Linked DNA regions of Granulosicoccus antarcticus IMCC3135. The protein of the gene in region 2 binds, or shares a complex with, the protein of the main gene of each other region. Links are inferred from orthologs where the notes say so. Each region holds a gene or a part of one and is shown on either strand. Other genes may lie near its edges.

Region 1 (5,716 bases), 1.2 Mb from region 2 along the record:
TGAACCTTCCGATGTCAGCGAGCTGACCATGATAGTTCGGACTTCTGGCCATTGGCGACGCAGCTCCAGCAAAGCCTGGATGCCATCCATTTCCGGCATCAGAATATCCAGAGTCACCACATCGGGACGCAAGGATTCGACCAACTGCAACGCCTGCTTGCCATTGGTAGCCACTCCCACGACTTCAAGTTCGGGATGTGTGTTTATGACATCAGACAACAGACGCTGATACATGCTTGAATCATCAACGACCAATACACGCTTGGTTTGCATTTCAAGCAGCGACCAGACCCAGCAATTTGAGTTTGTCGACAATGACATCTTCGGTAAATGGCTTCATGACGTATTCATTGGCACCAGCGGCCATCGCCTTGACGACGCGAGACATTTCCGTCTCCGTAGTCACCATCATCAACCATAGATCGCGGTAGGCGGGATCCGCGCGTACCGCTTTGACAAAATCGTAACCATTCATCAGTGGCATGTTCCAATCCACCAGTGCGATTGTAATGTCGTCATGCTGTTTCAGAAGCTCAAGACCTTCCAGGCCATTGACCGCTTCTGAGGTACGAAAGCCCACACCCGTCAGCATACGTTTGAGTATTGTTCGCACGGCCCTGGAATCATCGATTATCAAAGCGTGTACAGACTGTTGAGACATGGCTGTATTCCTGAAATTTTCGTCTATGCCTCGTCATTTTCATGCGAAACACATTAAATGTTAGCGGCAGCGGATCCTGACAACTGACCTCACCAATCGCACTTAAGTACCCATGGAGCTGTCAGGCAGCACTTTGCCGTCGATTCAGAACTTCGGAACTCACCACTTTTTTGATAGCCATGGTCAACAGCAGGGTATTGTCCAGTTTGTAGGCTCGCTGAATCAGCTCACGTGCCATGCCGCTCAGATTGTCCGGCGGTGCCTCGAAACTATCATCAGATAACTCAAGCACATCACCCACACGATCAGCCAGCAAACTGAAAGCACCCAGCGGTGTTCTGACCACGATGTTCATGGGGACTTCACCTTCGGCTCTTTCTGGCAACTCCAGCAAACTACGCAGATCAATGGCCGTCACAATCTGGCCCCGCAAGTTGATCAGACCCTTGACAACATCGGGTGCCAGTGCCACAGGGGTGATCTCCTGAAAACGGATAATCTCCTGAACCTGCTCCACTTCGATTCCGAAATAGTATTTATCCAGATAGAAAGTACAATAATTCTGTGGAGTTACTTGATTCATACCGCCTCCCTAAGCTCGACAATCAGATCGGCAGTCGACTTGATGAACTCCGATACATCGAACAACTCAGTAACCTGGCCATGAATGGCTGCAGTACCCAGCACACCAACCCGACTGGTCTTGCCACGCGTCGTCAGAACCTCATCAACCACATCAATGATTTCTGACACAATCAAGCCAACCTGACGCCCCTCATCACCAAACACGACAACCTGAATCAACTCTTTATCGGCAACCTCACCATCGCGTCCGGAGCGTCTTTCCAACAGGAAGTCGGATAACTTCACAAGCGGCAGAATCTGTCCTCGATACTGCACAACCGAGGCACCACCCACGGCTTCCGTCTGCTTGGTATCAAACTGTTCCAGTCGTGCTACCCGATTCAATGGAATCGCCAATCGACCATTGCTGGAAGTACTCACCAGCAGCAGAGTTTCACTTTTACCGGTTTTTTCCGAGTTATTACCCGTTGTCAGATTGGCTGCCCGATTCGGACTATCACTCATAACCCGTGCACGTTGACCAATACCCAGGGCATCAAGAATCAGCGCCACACGACCGTCCCCCATGATGGTGGCACCAGCGAACACCGGAATATTCTTGAGTGCCTCTGCCAACGGCTTCACGACGATCTCCTGTGTGTCGTTGATCTGATCGACCACCAGTCCAAAGCGACATTTATCCGCCTGTAACACCACGATATTCAATGCCCCTGGCTCAGGGGTTTTCAACCTTAACTCCTTATGCAAGTACACCAGTGGCAGCAACTGCCCACGGAGTCGATGCACCGGACAACCATGTATATATTCAATGGCGCGCGATTGAGCCTCCTCATCAATCCGGATCAACTCGATCAGGTTGACCTGTGGTATCGCAAACCGCTGCGCACCCGTCGTGACAATAAGCGCCGGTACAATTGCCAGCGTCAGGGGAACCCTTATCTTGAAGGTCGTGCCTCGTCCGACAACCGAATCCAGATCGATGGTTCCACTGATTTTCTCGATATTGGTCTTGACGACATCCATACCCACGCCGCGACCAGAAATATTGGTTACCTTTTCAGCCGTAGACAGCCCTGGTAGAAAGATCAGCTTGCAGATCTCCTGATCTGACATGCTGGCCCCTTGCTCGGCGGTTATCACACCATTCTCTATCGCCTTGTCCCTGATCCGTTCAGGTGGGATACCAGCGCCATCATCCGAGATCTCGATGTGCACCTGCCCTCCCTCATGAAAGGCTCGCAACAGCAATACGCCTTCAGCAGGCTTGCCAGCGGCAACACGCTGCTCAGGAGTTTCGACGCCGTGATCTACCGAATTTCTGACCAGATGGGTGATCGGATCTTTCATGGCCTCAATCAGGCTCTTGTCCAGCTCGGTGGACTTGCCTTCCATTTCCACACGAATCTGTTTACCGCATGATCGGGACAAGTCCCGCACAACCCGTGGCAGTTTTGCCCAGATACTGTGTATCGGCTGCATACGCGTCTGCATCACGCCTTCCTGCAACTCGCTGGTAATCAGATTGAGTCGCTGAGCGGCAGCCACCATCTGGGTGTTCTCATGGGATCCGATGTACTCAACGATTTGATTCCGCGCCAATACCAGCTCGCCAACCAGATTCATCAAGGCATCCAGAACAGGCACATCCACACGGATGGAAGCTTCCACCACCATGCCACCACTTTTTTCCCGGGAAGGCTCTGCGGGGGTTGTCTCTGTGGTTGCGGTTGCTGGCGCAGGCACAGCTGCAACTGGCGCTGCTTGCGAGGGTTCTGGTTTTACAGGTTCAGGTTCGGCACTGAAAACGTGTGCCCCAGCGCCCACCTCGATATCATCATTGACAACGACAACGGCCTCTTTCGCAATGCCGCCATTATCCTTCAGCTCACTCAATCGTTCGATCAGAGCGCCGTAGAGTTTCCTGCCGTCATGACCATTTTCCGAGATCTCGCCAAGCATGTCGCGGACAGCATCGACCATCAGCAGCAAGCCATTGGCAATGTCTTCGCTCATGCTGTACTTGCCGTCGCGCAGCTTGACCAGTAAGTTCTCACCGACGTGTGTCACTTTTTCCAGCTTGTCAAAACCGAAAAAACCGCAAGTACCCTTGATGGTATGCATGGAACGGAATATGGACGACAGTAGCTCGCGATTGTCCGGCTCTCCTTCCAGCTCGATCAGCTCACTATCCACGCGGTCCAGATTTTCGTAGCTTTCCTGCAAAAAATCCTTGAGCACCTCTTTCATTTCGTCGTCGAGTTCAAGCACAACAGGCTCCCCGACCAGCTCATCCGAATCTGAACTTACAACTGGTGCTGCTTCCGTGAGGGTATCATTGCTTTCAAGTCGCTTGATCAGGCCGCTGTAGTCGCCTTCTTCGGCCTCCGCTGTAGCAACCAGATCCATCAGCTCCCGAAGAGAGTCAGCCAGTTCAAGTAACAGCCCGACCTTATCCTTGTCCGGCACAACCTCGCCGGAGCGCAATCTATCCAGCAAACCTTCACCCGCGTGTGCCACAAGCTCAATCGTAGTCAGGCCATGGGCTCTGGCGGCAGCCTTGACCGAGTGAATGATCGCAAACATGCTGGACAGGGCTTTATCATCCTGGGCGTTCTTCTCCAGGCTGATGACGTCCAGGTCCATCTGATTAAGACTGTCCTGACTTTTTGTCAGAAATTCTTGGAGCGTATCAAACATAAAACTAATGTCTCGGTATCTGTAACCTGCCGCTAGGGAAAACCTTAACCCTGATCAGCTATCGACACGATGGAGAGACACTGAACTACTTGCTGCATCACGGGCGTTAGATAATCTTTGCCGGTATGATTTCCAGCTTCTCTTCGAGTAATACGCCTAGCTGTTTCCTATCGCATATCAACTGCTTTTCCAATGTTTGCACGTTCATTGACGCCAGTAACTTGCTGTCTTCGAATGAAGGCGAAACAGCTGAGCACAGGTACACCGATGTGCGTGAAAGATCCGAGCAGGCGTGCAATTCTGTGATGAATTCAAGACCTGTTATTTGTGGCATGTAAAAATCAACCACCAGTAACTTCGGTGTGTTGATTCTCAAATACGCCAGGGCTTCATCGGCGTTTGTGAATAATGTCGATTGATACGAACTCTTCTTGACAATCCAGGACACTATTTCGACAGTCAGCTTGTCATCATCAACCAGAACAAGTTCATTGACCAAGTTACCCACGGCAGCACGTGCTGGAGAATTCATGAGGGCTCCGATCTAATTCTGAGAGGAAACTTGCCACACGCCTTCACTTTGAAGACGTTCCTTGAGTTTGGCCACAGAACCGCACATCCGGGAAAGGCAAAAACGACAATCTGCTTCCAATGTCATGAGCCGAGCACTACGTGCTTCGTCTGTAAATCCGTCTTTTTGCTCGAGAGTCTCGTTATACAGATCTCTGAGCTCCTGGAAGCTTGATTCCAATGCCGAACTGTAGCCATTGATTATGGTCAACGAAGCCCGTATATCGTGATCATTCATGCCCGTGTCAGACTCACCTAGCCGCAGTTTCTCGACTGCGGCCCGGACAATAGGGTCCTTATCGCTCCCCTCTTGCAGCTCACTCTCTGGTTCAGCACTATCCAGCTTCATGTATTAGCACCTTTCGTTTTTGCAATTAAATATCGCGTAGTTGGCAGCAAACAGCTAATCATGCCGCCTCGCCAATCTCCTATCGACCAGCAGAGGCTCATGCTTGATCTGTGAAATGGCCGAAAAAAGCTAAATGCCATATGTTACTCATGCTCTAACCCCCACCACTGCTACGATTCACCTATATCCGGGCAGTTTGTGAAAGGTTTGTAAACTATGTACTTCACAGAGTCATATTCCTCGTCCCAGCAGATGCCGGTAGTATCATTCGCGTTAAAGACACAACCCGCAAGGCCCCCTACATCCTAGTGGTGCCAGAAGTTGCAAAACCCATGGAGTTACACATGTCATTCTATCTGATGAATTCGACCAGCAGCCCTGCCGCTACTGATGCCTTGATCGACACTGCCAGTCAACAGGTAGCAGTCTGATGAAATGGTTAATACCTCTGGCAGTCGTTGTTGTACTAGCCTGGTTTGGCAGACAGTATCTGAGCAACAACGACGCAGGCGATGCCGTTGCCACAGCTCAGAACACGGCGTCCCAAGTCACCGAACAAGCCACCGAGCAAGCCACCGAGCAAGCCACGACAGTGAGCGCCGAGGCACTTCAAGCGGCTAAAAATGCCGCGCCTGCAGGTGTTGATCTGAGCAAGATAACCAGCGCACTGGAAGGTGTGTTCGGTTCGACAACAGAGGCGCTTTCAGGCATTACAGACGTCGAATCTGCCACATCGGCCGTGCCAGACATCAAGGCAGCAACGGCCCCACTGAGTGGCCTGAGTGATGTCATCACACGTTTGCCAGAAGCTGCCAAAGGTCCTATCAGTGCTGTTCTCAACAATGGCATTGCAG
Region 2 (5,256 bases):
ATCACTGCCAGGCACACAGGGAACGCCTGCGGCTTTCATTTCGGCAATGGCACTGACCTTGTCACCCATCAAACGGATAGTGTCCGAGGTTGGACCAATGAACTTGAACCCGCTTGATTCAACCCGTTCGGCAAAATCGGCGTTCTCAGCCAGAAACCCGTAACCCGGGTGAATAGCCTCGGAGCGAGTTATCTCGGCCGCACTGATAATGGCAGGCACATTGAGATAGCTTTTAGCGGAAGGTGGCGGCCCGATACATACCGCTTCATCGGCCAGCCTGACATGCTTGAGATCCCGGTCAGCCGTCGAATAGACAGCAACGGTCTGGATACCCAGATCACGGCAGCAGCGCATGATACGCAGGGCAATCTCGCCACGATTGGCGATCAGCAGTTTCTTGATTGGAGTAACCATGAGTCAGATACTCAGTCGATGACGATCAATGGCTCGCCGTACTCAACCGGCTGGCCATCTTCGACAAGAATGGCGCGTACGGTACCGCTGACTTCGGCTTCAATCTGGTTCATGATCTTCATCGCTTCAATGATGCAGATCGTGTCACCCTTATTGACAACCTGCCCAACGTCGGCAAAAGCCTTGGCAGTAGGAGACGAGGAACGGTAAAAGGTGCCGACCATGGGAGATTCCATGATGGTACCTGGTGGCAGTAGGTTCTCCGGCGCTGGTGCGCTGGCGCCCACGGCCGCTGGTGCTGCCGCGACGGGCTGCGCGACTTGAGTTGCTTGAGGTTGCACGGGTGCGTAGGTCACACCAGATGAACGTGCGATCCGTACGGACTCCTCGCCCTCGACGATCTCGATTTCGGAAACATCCGAATCTTCCAGTAACTCGATCAACTTCTTGATCTTGCGAATATCCATGGGCAGTCCTGATCTGTATTCCGGTTCGGTGGTATTAAGATTGTTTGATTCGGGCGATGGCTGCCGTCAGCGCCATGCTGTACCCGGCAGGGCCAAAACCCAGTAATGTGCCGACAGAGATATCGGAAAAATACGAATGATGTCTGAATGGTTCACGTTGATAGATGTTGCTAACGTGTATTTCAATCAGAGGTAGTGCCACACCGAGAAAGGCATCGCGCAGAGCAACGCTCGTATGGCTATAGCCACCCGGGTTGATGATCGCGATCTGACACCCTTCTGCCGGAGCCGCCTGTACTCGGTCAATCAATGCCCCCTCGCTGTTACTCTGAAAGAAGTCAATACTGACTCCCGATTGCTCAGCTTGTTCAGCCAGTTGTGCTTCGATGTCCGCCAATCGTACCGAACCATATCGTTCAGGCTCACGAGTACCTAGCAGGTTGAGGTTAGGCCCATTGAGAACCAACACCTGTGACATACTCCAACGCTCCAGTTATGAAATTTGATGCACGTAATCGACCAAAAGGTCAATCGTGACGGTAACTGTGAAAGATAGCATCAAATAGGGCTTATTTACAGACAGTTGGCGACCTATACCGACAATAAGGAGTTAATGATCATCCAGGATACTGATGCATCTCTGGCCTTTCGGTCACTGGACCCGAACCAGATACTCGATGCAATTGACAGCGTTGGCTGGCACACCGATGGTCGTGTCAGTGCGCTCAACAGCTACGAAAATCGCGTTTATTCCGTTGGCCTGGACGATGGCACAACCGTGATTGCCAAGTTCTATCGGCCAGGTCGCTGGAGCGATGAAACCATTCTGGAGGAACATGCGTTCTGCAACGCACTACTTGAACATGACATTCCGGTTATCGCACCATTAAGTGATGCTGAAGGTCAGAGTCTGCATAACCATGGGCCATTTCGATTCTGTCTGTTCCCCCGTGCAGGTGGTCGTCCTCCCGAGCTGGACAACCCCGAACAGCTAGCTGTTATCGGCCGAACACTGGGTCGTTTGCACCTGGTAGCTGACACACTGGACTTCCAACACCGCCCATTCATCGATGCCAGCAGACTGGGTGATGAATGCGCCGACTATCTACTGGATTCCGATATCCTGCCCGACCATCTGGCGCAGGTCTATGAGTCTGTCATTGACGATCTGATGCCCGAAGTGCATGAGCGCATCGATGCAGTCCCTTATCGTGAGATCTGCCTGCATGGTGATTTCCACCCGGGCAATATTCTATGGGGTAGTGATGGCACACCGCACCTGCTGGATTTTGACGACTGCGCCCTGGGTCCTGCCATTCAGGACCTCTGGATGTTCATCTCTGGCGATCGTCAGTATGCTCAAGCACGGCTGGGCGATCTTCTCGATGGTTACCATGAGTTTCGCGAATTTGACGAACGCGAGCTGGCCCTCATAGAGCCTTTGCGAACCTTGCGAATCATCCATTACGCTGCGTGGATTGCCAGACGCTGGGAAGATCCGGCTTTTACACAGGCTTTTCCGTTCTTCGCCAGCGGCAGATTCTGGGACGAACATATCCAGTCGCTACGAGAACAACGTGCAGCTCTTGAGGAACCCAGCCTCATCTACTGAATACTGGATTCAGGTGAAATTGAACACCAGCTCACCCGCCCCATAGTTACCGAGTTCCAACGTGAAAATCACCTCTTCACTATTGTCCACCTTCAAACGTTTGCCAGCATCTCGAACTACTTCTGACAACCGTAGATGCTCTGTCTTGTCGTTCATCAACAGGCTGGAAAAGATATTCATCACCTCATAAAAATTATCTAATGCCATTTTCGAGATTTGATTCTCCTCCTCCATGCTCTTGACGCCACCTGCAGGAATCATGGACAGAGCGCTCCCCAGAGAGGCTGCCGTGTGCAACTTACTACAGCAGGTTGCCACCACTTCATCATCCCTGTTGATGTAAATCGCCACAAAATCGGGGGAGTCACCTTCCAGCGCAGGCGCTACTTTGGCCTTGGCTTCACCACCGATTATCATCGAGAGCATATCGCTGAGCGCGCGTGCCTCCGGAGCCTGATAGTTCATGGCTGTCGGAGAACCGGCTGCAACGTTTTCTCGAACGTTTCTGCCGTAAACGGCTTGGCAATAAGAAACTGGGCTCCAGCCGCTTTTGCCTCCGCTCGCATCTCAGCAGTGGATTCGGTCGTCACGAATCCGAATTTGACTGTATTCCCTGCGGCTCTGATCGCTTTCAGGAAATCAATGCCATTCATCTCGGGCATATTCCAGTCGCAAAGTACCAGTTGCGGCATGTAATCATCAATTTTGGCAAGCGCATCTGTGCCGTCTTCGGCCTCTTCAAACTCCATAGTATCGAAGCCAGCCTGTTTAAGAGTGCGCTTTACGATCATCCGCATGGACTTTGAATCGTCGACAATCATTACTTTCATGTATCTCAAACCAATTCAAATGGACATGAGAAGTAACGACCAAAACACCGAACTTTGTAGGCTGTATCAGGGCAAAGTAACCGTCAATTTTGCCATCGTGCGTCGCACAATTGACAATTAACTCGTCCGGGGACGGCAGGACGAGTAAAGGCTCTCACCAGACACAGACCAGATGATCTGCGCCTGGTGATTCAGAGCCGATCGACTAAACGCGTCGAAAGACGAGCGAGGCGTTTGTGCCGCCAAAACCAAAACTGTTGGACATCACCGTATCGATCTTTGCGTTATCGATACGACTGCGAACAATCGGCAAATCGCTTGCAGCTTCATCAAGATCTGTGATGTTGGCAGATTCGGCAATAAAACCGGCTTGCTGCATCAGAAGCGTATAGATAGCCTCCTGTACACCTGCGGCTCCCAGCGAATGTCCCGACAGAGACTTGGTAGAACCAATATGGGGAACCTGGCCTTCTTCGAAAGCCATTTTTACCGCACGCAGCTCGGCCACATCACCAACCGGCGTGCTGGTGCCGTGGGCATTGATGTAATCGATAGGCGTATCAACCGTTGCCTTGGCCATTTGCATGCAACGCATTGCCCCTTCACCGGACGGTGCAACCATGTCGTAACCATCTGAAGTGGCACCATAACCGACGACCTCAGCATAGATGGTTGCCCCACGTGCCTTGGCAGTTTCCAGTTCTTCTACCACCACCATGCCACCGCCACCGGCAATGACAAAACCATCCCGGTTCGCATCGTAGGCGCGTGAGGCCAGCTCTGGCGTGTCATTGTATTTGGTCGACAGCGCGCCCATGGCATCGAACAGACTGCTTAGTGTCCAATGCTCCTCTTCGCCACCACCGGCAAACACGCGATCCTGCTTGCCCAGCTGGATGAGCTCCAGCGCATTACCAATGCAATGTGCACTGGTGGAACAGGCTGATGATATGGAGTAGTTGATGCCCTTGATCTTGAAAGGCGTTGCCAGACAGGCAGATACCGTACTACCCATGGTCTGAGTAACTCGATAGGGCCCTACTCGCCGAATGCCACGATCACGCAGAATATCGGCAGAATCAACCTGACTGGCTGAAGAACCGCCACCCGAGCCTGCAATAATGCCCGTTCGAACATTCGACACCTCGTCATCACTCAGGCCTGCATCCGCAATCGCCGCCTGCATGGCCAGATAGGCATAGGCAGCAGCCCCGCCCATAAAACGAAATTGCTTGCGATCGATGGATTCTTTAAGGTCGATGTCCGGCGCCGCAGCCACGTGGCTGCGCATGCCCATTTCCTTATAGATCTCGCGTTTCGTGATGCCCGATTTGGCCAGTCGCAATGATTCTGTTACCGACTCCTTGTCATTTCCCAGACAGGAAATGATACCAATGCCGGTTATTACCGCTCTGCGCATGATGCGATCTCTTTAGAAATCTTCAGTGGATGTGAATAGACCAACTCGCAGGTCACGAGCCGTGTAGATTTCACGGTCGTCGACCAGCATGCGGCCATCGGCGATGCCCATGACCAGCTTTCTTTCGATAAGTCGGTTGATAGTAAGTTCATAGCGTACCACCTTGGCGGTTGGCAGGACCTGACCGAAGAATTTCACTTCACCAGAACCCAGCGCTCGTCCCCTGCCCGGATTGCCCTTCCAGCCAAGAAAGAAGCCAACCAGCTGCCACATGGCATCCAGTCCCAGACAACCCGGCATGACCGGATCGCTCTCAAAATGGCATCCGAAGAACCACAGCTCAGGGTTGATGTCCAGTTCAGCGATGACCTGCCCTTTGCCTGCAGCTCCTCCATCGGCTGTAATACTGGTGATGCGATCGAACATGAGCATATTCGGTAAAGGCAGTCGGGCATTGCCCTCACCGAACAATTCGCCGCGTCCACAGGCGATAAGTTCTTCACGGTCGAATGA

Evidence for each region. The genes of interacting proteins can lie anywhere in the genome.
Region 1: the proteins of IMCC3135_RS06465 (region 2) and IMCC3135_RS01350 are in contact, whole or in part, in a crystal structure (PDB 1U0S), measured with the Thermotoga maritima proteins. The link is inferred for Granulosicoccus antarcticus IMCC3135 from one-to-one orthologs. Residues at the interface, in WP_004081049.1 of Thermotoga maritima: Ser82, Ala83, Met84, Gly85, Gln86, Gln87, Val90, Ile91, Ile94, Lys95, Lys99, Asp100, Phe101, Val103, Lys104, Gln107, Arg110, Glu113, Ala114, Lys117; in WP_004081040.1 of Thermotoga maritima: Lys186, Gly188, Thr189, Gln190, Leu191, Ser193, Ala194, Arg195, Tyr197, Leu198, His201, Glu223, Ser247, Ser248, Ile249, Ala250, Asp251.

The regions. Positions count from the first base shown.
Region 1 is NZ_CP018632.1:281,733-287,448, reverse strand. What follows is about bases 1,041-4,306. They hold IMCC3135_RS01350 (chemotaxis protein CheA), read right to left. Parts: upstream 3,944-4,306; coding sequence 1,241-3,943; downstream 1,041-1,240. Other genes in these bases: IMCC3135_RS01345 (response regulator), read right to left, coding at 4,050-4,306; IMCC3135_RS01355 (chemotaxis protein CheW), read right to left, coding at 1,041-1,244. Also shown: IMCC3135_RS01365 (protein-glutamate methylesterase/protein-glutamine glutaminase), read right to left, coding at 1-273; IMCC3135_RS01360 (response regulator), read right to left, coding at 275-661; more of IMCC3135_RS01355, read right to left, coding at 783-1,040; more of IMCC3135_RS01345, read right to left, coding at 4,307-4,475; IMCC3135_RS01340 (hypothetical protein), read right to left, coding at 4,488-4,862; IMCC3135_RS01335 (hypothetical protein), read left to right, coding at 5,293-5,716. UniProt on the Bacillus subtilis protein: Involved in the transmission of sensory signals from the chemoreceptors to the flagellar motors. CheA is autophosphorylated; it can transfer its phosphate group to CheB, CheY or CheV.
Region 2 is NZ_CP018632.1:1,504,574-1,509,829, reverse strand. What follows is about bases 1,640-4,445. They hold IMCC3135_RS06465 (response regulator), read right to left. Parts: upstream 3,324-4,445; coding sequence 2,955-3,323; downstream 1,640-2,954. Other genes in these bases: fabB (beta-ketoacyl-ACP synthase I), read right to left, coding at 3,529-4,445; IMCC3135_RS06470 (hypothetical protein), read right to left, coding at 2,503-2,958; IMCC3135_RS06475 (serine/threonine protein kinase), read left to right, coding at 1,640-2,493. Also shown: accC (acetyl-CoA carboxylase biotin carboxylase subunit), read right to left, coding at 1-414; accB (acetyl-CoA carboxylase biotin carboxyl carrier protein), read right to left, coding at 426-881; aroQ (type II 3-dehydroquinate dehydratase), read right to left, coding at 916-1,359; more of IMCC3135_RS06475, read left to right, coding at 1,495-1,639; more of fabB, read right to left, coding at 4,446-4,743; fabA (bifunctional 3-hydroxydecanoyl-ACP dehydratase/trans-2-decenoyl-ACP isomerase), read right to left, coding at 4,756-5,256. UniProt on the Bacillus subtilis protein: Involved in the transmission of sensory signals from the chemoreceptors to the flagellar motors.